Regions from separate parts of the Frankia sp. CgMI4 genome, predicted to be linked through region 2. Evidence: riboswitches for the same ligand, from Rfam matches in the RefSeq annotation. Region 2 holds a riboswitch; each other region holds the start of a gene.
What was found. A riboswitch is a leader RNA that binds a small molecule or an ion and turns the genes downstream of it on or off. The one in region 2 is predicted to bind cyclic di-AMP.
Positions count from the first base shown of each region.

Region 1 (3,234 bases), on a different contig from region 2:
CAACGTGACCTCGTCGCAGTCCCTGAACGCCGCGCTGCGGGGCTTCACCGAAGCCGGCAGTGACGGCATCGTGCAGGTGTCCACCGGCGGTGCCGAGTACCTGTCCGGCTCGACGGTGAAGAACATGGTCCTCGGCGCGGAGGCACTGGCCGAGTTCGCCCACCACGTCGCGAAGGCGTATCCGGTCAACATCGCCCTGCACACCGACCACTGCCCGGCCGACAAGCTTGACACCTACATCCGCCCCTTGATCGCGATCTCGAAGAATCGGGTGGCCCAGGGACGCGAGCCGCTCTTCCAGTCGCACATGTGGGACGGCTCGGCGGTCCCCCTCGAGGAGAACCTCAAGATCGCCGAAGAACTACTCGCGGACGCCGCCGCCGCGAAGATCGTTCTCGAGGTCGAGATCGGGGTCGTCGGCGGCGAGGAGGACGGCGTCGTCGGCGCGATCGACGAGAAGCTCTACACGACGCCGGAGGACATGTGGCGGACGGCCGAGGTGCTCGGCACCGGCGCGAAGGGGCGCTACCTGCTCGCCGCCACCTTCGGCAACGTGCACGGTGTGTACAAGCCCGGAAACGTCAAGCTACGCCCGACGATTCTGCACGAAGGACAGGAGTACGTCGCCAGGAAGCTCGGGCTGCCAGCCGGCGCGAAGCCGTTCAACCTCGTCTTTCACGGCGGTAGCGGGTCGGCTCTCACCGAAATCCGCGAGACCCTCGACTACGGGGTGGTCAAGATGAACGTGGACACGGACACCCAGTACGCATTCACCCGCCCCATCGTGGACCACGTGTTCAAAAACTATGACGGCGTTCTCAAGGTGGACGGTGAGGTCGGCGTGAAGAAGGCGTACGACCCGCGTACCTACGGAAAGCTCGCGGAGAGCAGCATGGCGGCCCGCGTCGCCCAGGCGTGTGAGGACCTCCGTTCCGCCGGCACCAGCCTCGGGCGGGCATAGTCGGGCCCAGGAGCGCACGCCGGCTGGCGGGATCGGTTCGTCGGATACCGGCCGCTTGTCCGCCGGCCGGCGGACAAGCGGACAGATAGCCGCCGGCCGCGAACGGGCAACCGAGCAACCGCCGCCGCTCGTCCGAGGACATTCTCCGGACCCCTCGGTCCGACCCTCTCCATCATTTCCGGCGGACGGAACGACCGGCACGCGGCGGACATCCGACCCGCCCCGGTCCGATGCACGACCCGCCGATTTCCCGTACTATGCCGGCCCGYGCGGTCCCCCGGTCGCTCCGACGGCTGGGGGACCACTGTTTAGCGGGCGCGGCATCCCGCTCCTCGCGTAACGCCGCCCCCGCCGGCAACCAGCAGGTTTCGGCCAAATGAGCGGACACGCACCGGACCTTCGGTAACCGTTCACCTACCGCCCCACCCCCAGGGAACCCCTTCGCCCACTGTGGTGATCCGACGGGCGCTTTTCACAGTCGGTGTCCGATTGAATCCGCCGTGTGCAAAAATCACAACGCCGCAAGTTACCGCCCGATTTCCGTTGTTTTTCTCACAAAAACAGGCTTCAATGGACGAAGCGTAGTATCAGGCCGATCACTCGCGTCGATCTCGTAGCAGGGCCGTCACGCCTTTGTCGACATGTCACGCATCTGGCCTGATGTGGGACTCTCCGCTCATCGTCGACCATCGGCAAACAGGGTGATCGGCCGAGCACAAATGCCTCCGCACGCCGTACCGCCAGGTTGATGAGCGGGCGCGCACGCGCGATACCAGGCCGCCAGTTCCTACTCAAGCAGGCGCGCCGAGTGTGCTCTTTTTCACGCACCCTATTCAATGCTTGGCGACTCGCCGGGCGGCGTGGTTATGGTTTTCGCCGTGCCCGGCAACAACGTCGGGCATTCGTCGGGCGGCACGCCGAATCCTGCCCCTGGCCGACGATTTCTCGAACCGGGCGGCAGGAACGGGGGACCCATCTCCGAGTATCGAAAGGATTCGATGCTCTCGGGGTGAAGCCATGTGCGACGACCACCCGGAAAGGTATTTCCGGTGCGGCTTCCGTCTCCAGGGATCCCTGGCACGGCCGGGCAGTTCCCAGCCCGAATCCGACAGCTCACCTCGCAGGCGTGGGGAAGGACCACAAGACATGTCCGACGCACGTATCAGTGGCCGACAATGCCGCGCCGGTACCCGCAGCCGGGCCCGGGCCCTCGTGGTCGCACCAGTACTCGCGGCGGCGGTGGGCGGCACCTTCGCGCTCAGCCAGCCGGCCGATGCGGCCACCACCTGGACGGGCCTGCGGCAGTGCGAGTCCGGCGGTGACTACACGACCAACACCGGCAACGCGTACTACGGCGCTTACCAGTTCTCCGCCAGCACTTGGCACAGCCTCGGCTACGGCGGTCTGCCGCACCAGGCTTCCCCGGCCGTCCAGGACGAGGCCGCGCTCAAGCTCGCCCGACGGTCCGGCTTCGGCCAGTGGCCGGCCTGTGGCCGCGGGATGGGCGCCGACCAGCTCGCGGGCGGCTCGTCGAGCTCCTCGGGCCAGGCCTCGCGCACGACGGAACGCCGCGAGCTGACGGTCAGCCCCATCTCCATGAGCACCCCCGTATTCACCCGTAACCTGACGACCGCACTGGCCAGGCAGGTACGTGACGACGTGCGGGCCTGGCAGGCCCGCGTCAACCATCTGGGCTATCCGATCACGATCGACGGCCGCTACGGACCACGCTCCGCCGCAGTCGCCCGCGCCCTGCAGGCCGCCAAGGGACTCGCCGTCGACGGCATCGTCGGCCCGGCGACCTGGCGGGCCACCTTCCGCTGATCCTCCCCATCAGCCCCATCAGCTCCATCAGCTGATCCATTCGCTCCGCCCCCGTGGCGGAGGGACGACCGCCGCGGGAACCGGACATCCCACCCCGGCGACACCGGTCAGGGGATCTCACCTCGACGACGGGCTGGCCCGACCTGTCTCCGGACGATCTCCGGTTGACGGCCCGTACGGGCCGGCCCGTACAACCCACCACCAGCATCACCAGGACCGCACCCTGACCGGCCTCCGGCAGGGCCGATCTTCGGCAGAGCCGATCTTCGGCAAGGCCGACGAGGAACAGCAGGACCAGCGAGCCACCTGCGGAACCTGTATGGAAGTGGCACGATTCGCGCGATCCTCACTGGTTACTCCGGACCACCCCGGTTTGCGCTCCATGAGCGGTTCTCGCTAGAGTGCCGCTCACTCGCCTCGTCGGCGAGGCCGCCCGGACGGACGCCGAG
Region 1 covers NZ_MAQZ01000002.1:172,996-176,229, forward strand. The annotation lists gene fbaA (class II fructose-bisphosphate aldolase) at 1-961, shown strand, start outside; cyclic di-AMP (ydaO/yuaA leader) riboswitch at 1,867-2,101, shown strand; gene Manayef4_RS00775 (transglycosylase family protein) at 2,108-2,785, shown strand.
Region 1: linked by a shared signal. The riboswitch ahead of Manayef4_RS00775 (transglycosylase family protein) and the one ahead of Manayef4_RS15860 (C40 family peptidase) in region 2 are both predicted to bind cyclic di-AMP.

Region 2 (3,234 bases):
GAACGAGGACATGCGACGGATCAGTGCCTGGGTGGCGATCGGCGCCGTCCCGACCGCCGTCGCCGGGATCTACGGCATGAACTTCGACCACATGCCGGAGCTTCGTCAGACGTGGGGCTACCCGGCCGTCCTGGCCGTCATTACGACGATCTGTCTGTTTCTCTACCGTGCGTTCAAGCGCAACGGCTGGCTCTGACACCGACCTGCATGCTATGCGCGCATAGACCACGACAATGACYGCAGATCCATAGTCCCTTTTTACTATAAGTTGGCTGACGCGACGTATCCGTACGATGGGTTACCCCTGGCCCGCCACGTCGGTTACCGTTACCAACCGTGTCGGAGCAACCGGGTCTCGCGCCAGCCGCTCGGCGCGGTCCCCGCCGACCCCCCACCCCTCGGGGGACTCCATGACCTCGCCTGACCCCAAGAGTCGTAAAACGGCCATCCTGCCCGATCGGGGCGATCTCATCGCGGAGCTCGCCGGCCGGCTGGAGGCCCTCGACGCGCTCCTCAACCGGCTGGAGGATGCCGAGCGGCAGGCCGCCGACGCCAGCGAGCATCTCATCCGGACCCGCCGGTGGCAGGAGGACACGGTCCGGACCATCCAGGAGGAGCGGGCTCGGATGCGCCAGCGCCAGCACGCCCTCGACGAGCTCGCCGACCACGCCCGCGCCGCGGTCGAGGCGCTGGCGCACCACCGCTCGCTGCCCCGTGAGGTCCACGAGCTCGCGGTCGAGCTCCAAGTGCTCGATGCGGCGGGATTCCTCACCCGCCGCGGCTCCCGGTCCCGCTGAGGGGGGTGCACACCCGGCCTCACCCGTCGACTACTTTAAGTAGTCAAAATCGCCCACGGGCCGCGGGAGGGCTACCCGCCCGCCCGCCTCTCACCCGGACCGGCCGCCGCCGCGGACCCCACACGCAACGAAAAACCAGCAGGACAAACGGGGCGCGAAGGGCCTTAGGGCCGCCCGGTCAGCCCGGCCGACCGCGCGGGCCGCCGACGCCGCGCGACGGGAACTTCAACGCGCACTCGCTGTAGTTGGGAAGGACTAGTGTTTACCCACCCCATCCAAGTGGACTAGTCTCACGCCGACGTCACGACAACACCGGGCCGAACGCCGAGTCCTGCCCCCGGCCCCGGTGTCCCCTCCGAGTCGTCATCAGGGGCAGGAGCGGGGGACCCACCTCCACCGGCCGGCGCCGATCCGCGGTGTCGACCTAGGGGTGAAGCTCGACGCGTGAAGGTCACGCGAGAGCCGGGCAGCCCAGCCCGAACCCGACAGCTCACTTCGCAGGCGCACGGGAAGGAATACACCGTTGTCCGCGCAAAGCGTGCAGCTCGACGAAGAAACGCGAGGCGCCGGTCGCGGCCGTCACCGCGCACCCTCCGCGCCCCCGGCCGCCCGCAGCCGGGCCCGGGCCCGCGCCTTCGCCGCCGTGACCACCGGGACCGTCGCGGTCTCCGGAGTGGCTCTCGCCGGCTGCGCCACCGACATCAACGCCGACGCCGCGAAGGACGAGCAGCCGAACACCGCTCCGATCACCCTCGCCGCGCAGATCGGCTCCCAGGCCGCCCTGGGGGGCAGCATCGCCGCCGCGGCGGTCAGCACCCACGGCTCCACCTCCCTGCTCGGCTCGACGGGCGGTGTCGACGCCCCGCCCCTGGCCGGCAAGGTTCAGGTCGGTCTCCGGGTGACCAACCCCGACGTGAGCGTCAGCGCGGACCAGCCGATCGACATCGGCTTCTCGCTCTACAACGAGCAGARCCACGAACCGCTGGCGAACCAGCTGGTCAAGGTGCAGGTGAAGCTCCCCACCGGGTGGGCCACCTTCAAGCACCTTTACACCAACGCCCAGGGCTACGCCTCCTACACGGCCCGGGTGCTCACCACCACGAATGTCACCGCGGTCTTCGACGGCACGGACGCCCTGCAGTCCGCCCGCTCGGCGAACGACGCCACCCTGCGCGTACGGCCGGCGCCCACCCCCCGGCTCGTCCGCAACGCCGCCTGGTCGGATCTCCTCACGACAGGGGACGCCGCGGACCAGGCGTCGGTTCCGGTCCCGTCGAGCTCCCTCGGGGAGAAGGCCGTCTACCTGGCCTCCCTGCAGGCCGGCAAGCCCTACGTCTACGGTGCGGAGGGCCCGAGCTCGTTCGACTGCTCCGGCCTCATCCAGTACATCTTCAAGCAGCTCGGCAGGAGCGTGCCGCGGACGACCGACGCCCAGTTCGCCGCCYCCACCCGGGTGTCGCAGTACAACAAACAGCCCGGCGACCTGATCTTCTTCGGGACACCCGGGAACATTTACCACGTCGGCATCTACGCGGGCGACGGCATGATGTMGGCGGCGCCGCACACCGGCGACGTCGTGTCGCTCAAGAAGATCTATACCACCTCCTACTACGTCGGTCGGATCCTCTAGCGGCCGGTCGGAGCCGGCGCACCGCCCTCATGCCGACGCAACGGCTCACCCGGCTCCGGTGGATCGCCTTCGCGGCTGGGGCGCGGACCACACGAGCCCTGCCAGTCCACGAGCGGCCGGCTACCGAGCCCCTCTCCAGGCGCCGACCCGAAGCCGTGGAAGCCGGACCCGGGACTCCCACCCACCGGCGAAGCCGCGGACAGACCAGCAAGCGGGCCCTGTCACCGCCCGACAACCCGCCTATGTGGTTCCTTTCCAGCTCTCCGGACGGGCCCTCCTTCCGGTGGGACGGACGTCAGATCTCCCCCCCATCTGACGTCCGTCCGGCCGGAAGGCCCCCGATTCCGCCGGCCTTCCCTCGGATTCCCCCCCCATCCGCACGGGAAGGCCGGCGGGCCTCGGGCCCCGGCCGACCAGGTCCGCCGATGCCGCTACCCCCCTCCCGGCGGCATCGGCGGACTTCAGCCCTCGGTCTCTGCCCGGTGCGGAAACCGCCCGGCCCGCTCGCGGGCGCCGCGGTCAGGCCCCCAGCCGGTGACCAGACGAGAACTTCCACAGGGTCTCGCTGACCTTCCGGTCCCAGGAGGCCTCCGGGGCCCGGCCCTCCGGGACACGGTCCTGGCAGGTCGGCCCGGGCTCCGGGTCGAACTGCCCGACGACGCCGACCGCGGCGAACTCCGGCTTACCCGGGGCGCAGGCGGCGGTCAGGGCCAGCCGGGCACCCTCGCCGATCCCCCACACGTAGACCCGGTTCGGATCCACCTTGGTCCGTTTCGTGGAGACGAAGCGGACCACGTCGCGCAGATA
Region 2 covers NZ_MAQZ01000084.1:28,987-32,220, reverse strand. The annotation lists gene corA (magnesium/cobalt transporter CorA) at 1-196, shown strand, start outside; gene Manayef4_RS15865 (hypothetical protein) at 411-797, shown strand; cyclic di-AMP (ydaO/yuaA leader) riboswitch at 1,149-1,315, shown strand; gene Manayef4_RS15860 (C40 family peptidase) at 1,321-2,427, shown strand; gene Manayef4_RS15855 (PHB depolymerase family esterase) at 2,947-3,234, opposite strand, start outside.

Region 3 (3,234 bases), on a different contig from region 2:
CGGCCGGCGTGCGGTCGGCGCGCACATCCTGCTGTTCCTCGAGAATCTCCGTGTCTCGCGGCTGGCCCCACGGCAACGGCAGCGGGACCGGTCGGTCGACTGATCTCGCCCGGTGCCGGGCGCGCCCGCGTGCCGGTCCGATCGGGGTGTGCCTTCGCGGGAGGCCCAACCGCTCAGCAGGTGTTTCCTCGGCGGGTGCCGGCGCGAATCACGCGAATCCGCGGGTCAGTCGTCCGTCCCGTACCGCATCGTCCGTTTTTCAACGGCGCAGGCTTCGAGCCGCAGGCTCGAAGCCTGCGCCGTTCGCGTTTGCGTACCCGTCCGCACGCCACCCGACCCCCGGGCCAGGCTTCCCGCTTGCCGTGGTTGCCGGGGTTGGGTTGCCGGACGGCCGGGCGGTCCCGGTGACTACCGGACCTCGTGGCCACCGGTCCCCGTCTCGACAGACCGGCCATATCGCCAAGATCCGGTCGTGACGGGTGATCTGCGTCGCTACCGGTAGCTGCTATTGATGTCCGAGAGTTGCGGCATCGCAGCGTTATGCACGCATCGTGACCAACATGCGCCCAGATTCGGCACAACTCGTACTTGTCACTACGGTCTGTAGTTCGCTACGGTTGCGGGGTATCAACAGCTCCGGGCCGACGCCGAGTTCTGTCCACGGTCCGCAGCTCCCTCCGAGAGATCTTGGGCAGAAGCGGGGGAACCACGTTCCTCCGGGTGGCTCGTTGCGGGCCACCCTTGGGGTTAAGCCGTTACGCGCACGCCGCGGAAAYGGCCGGGCTTCCCGGCCCGAACCCGACRGCTAACCTCGCAGGCGTACGGGAAGGACTCGACGTTGCCTGTGTTTCAGGAACGCTCGGCTCCGGTCTTCTGGACCGTGACGCCGTTCGGCGCGACCCGCGGTGCGTCCCCGCCATACGGGGCGCCGTTCTCGCCCTGACGTCTTCGCGAGAACGTGCCATCCGGTCGGTGCCCGTACCGGCCGATCGCGCTGACGCGCCATACCACCAGCTCGGCTGAAAGCCACCCGGCCTCGTCGTCTGTGGTCGGCTGACCCCTGCCGTCCACCGGGCCCGCCAGGCCTGGAACGGAATGACCACGGCCGCCTGCCGTGCTGTTCAGYCCATCGACCCCGGGATCCCCAGGGCGCGTCGATCGGTCGTCCCCGGTCGTCCCCGGACGGCCTCTCGGCGCACCGGCAGACCGGCACTGGGTGCTGCCCTTCTCCAGCGCGGTCGTCTCCGCTCGCCCTCCTTCGAGCGGCATCCCTCCCCTCGATCACCCGTCTGTGTTCGACGACACCGAAATGAGATGTCAAAGAAATGGCCAAGGGAAAGCATCGGAAACGTTCCACCCGGACCCGGGGCGCCGTTGTCGCCGCCGTCGGTGTGATCGGCGCCGGCGCCGGCATGTTCGCCACCGCGAGCCCGGCCAGGGCCGCCACCACGGTCCCCGATGTGACGATCGCCAGCGCGGCCGCGAACGCGGGACTGCCCGGCTGCCGCGGCGTTCCGCTGGCCACCTGGGTCGCGGTGGCTCTTGCGGAGTCCGGCGGCAACCCCTACGCCCACGCCACCTACGGCGAGGACTCGCGCGGCCTGTGGCAGATCAACATGCGGGCCCACGCCGGCTGGGTGGGTAACCGCAACCTCTACGACCCGGCCGTCAACGCCTGGGCGGCGAAGAAGGTCTGTGAAGGCCAGGGCATCACCGCCTGGAGCGCCTACACCAACGGCCTGCACTACCGCTACCTGGCCCGGGGACAGGCGGCGGCGGCGGCCGTCTCGCGCGGCGTGCGGTTCACGAACATCTCCTACTCCTCGCTGGCTGCCCCGGTGCGTGCGGCCGTGGTGGCACCCGCGGCCCGCTACCCGTCGCTGGCCGTCGGCCTCGGGTTCCGCCTCGACGTCCACCAGATCCAGAAGAGGCTCGCCAGCCTTGGCTACCCGATCAGCGTGGATGGGAAGTTCGGGTACCAGACCAACCACATGGTCAAGGACTTCCAGCTGAAGCACGGTCTGGTGGTTGACGGGATCGTCGGACCGCAGACGCGGGCGAAGCTCGGGATCTGACTCTGATCGAGGCCCGCCGACCGGGCTCCGCTGCCGCCGGCCGGTGTTCCCGACCCGCCCGAGGGCGCTGCTCGATATCCGCACGCACCGGATGACTACCCGGGGTGAGGTGGGGGTATTCAGCCACCGGGCCAGCACCCGGCCGGGAGCACCGGGTCGGGAGACGGCATCGGCCCGGGCGGGACCAGCCGGCCCGCACGGGACCAGCCGGCCCGCACGGGAAAACCGAAACGGGGGCCCGATCGATGAGAGCCACGATGCTCGACGACTACCTACCTGAGGCGAGTCCGAACGCATCCTCCGTGACCGGGGCCGGTCTCCTGTTCGCGGTCCTGGGGCCGCTGGAGGTGCGGCGATCCTCGGGCGAGCAGGTCCGCATCGACCAGCGCAAGAAGCGCATACTGCTGCTGACCCTGCTGCTGCACGCCGGCCAGTGGGTGAGTGTGGACGGGATGCGGCTCGCGCTCTGGCAGGATGCCCCGCCGCGCTCCGCCGGGGGCAACATCAAGACTTATCTCTCGGAGCTGCGGCACACCCTCCGGCCGCCCCTGGACACGTCCGGAGCCGGGGGGAACGGCCCCGGGCGCATCGAGAGCCGGCCGGGGGAGTACCGCCTGGTCGTCGCGTCCGGTGAGATCGACGCTAAGCGGTTCGAATCGGCCGCCGAGCAGGGCCGCGCCGCCGTGCGCGCCGGCTCGCCGGAACGCGCCGCCGGGTTTTTCGAAGGCGCCCTCGCGCTGTGGCGGGGGGACGCCTTCGACGAGCTCCCGGCGGAGATCGCGGGCGCGGAGGTCCTCCGGCTGGAGGAGGCTCGCTGGGCGGTGTGCGAGGACCTGATCGACGCCCGCCTGGCCCTCGGCGAGTACGACCGGGTGCTGCCGACCCTGCGGGCGCTCACGGTCGAACATCCGACCCGGGAACGTCTCTGGGCCCAGCTGATCCTTGCGTTGGAACACACCGGCCGGCGGGCCGAGGCACTGGCCGAGTACCAGACGGTCTACCGGCGGCTGGTGACCGAACTCGGGATCGAGCCCGGTGTCGAACTGCGGCGTGCCCATCAGCATGTACTGAATCCGGACTCGTGGGTCACCTGATGCCACGGCCGTGCCGGCCGAGTCGTGCGCCGGAAGTCAGCTGAACCGCCAGTGAACCCGGCGGG
Region 3 covers NZ_MAQZ01000036.1:10,137-13,370, forward strand. The annotation lists gene Manayef4_RS02975 (alpha/beta hydrolase) at 1-103, shown strand, start outside; cyclic di-AMP (ydaO/yuaA leader) riboswitch at 636-834, shown strand; gene Manayef4_RS02985 (peptidoglycan-binding protein) at 1,326-2,075, shown strand; gene Manayef4_RS02990 (AfsR/SARP family transcriptional regulator) at 2,333-3,169, shown strand.
Region 3: linked by a shared signal. The riboswitch ahead of Manayef4_RS02985 (peptidoglycan-binding protein) and the one ahead of Manayef4_RS15860 (C40 family peptidase) in region 2 are both predicted to bind cyclic di-AMP.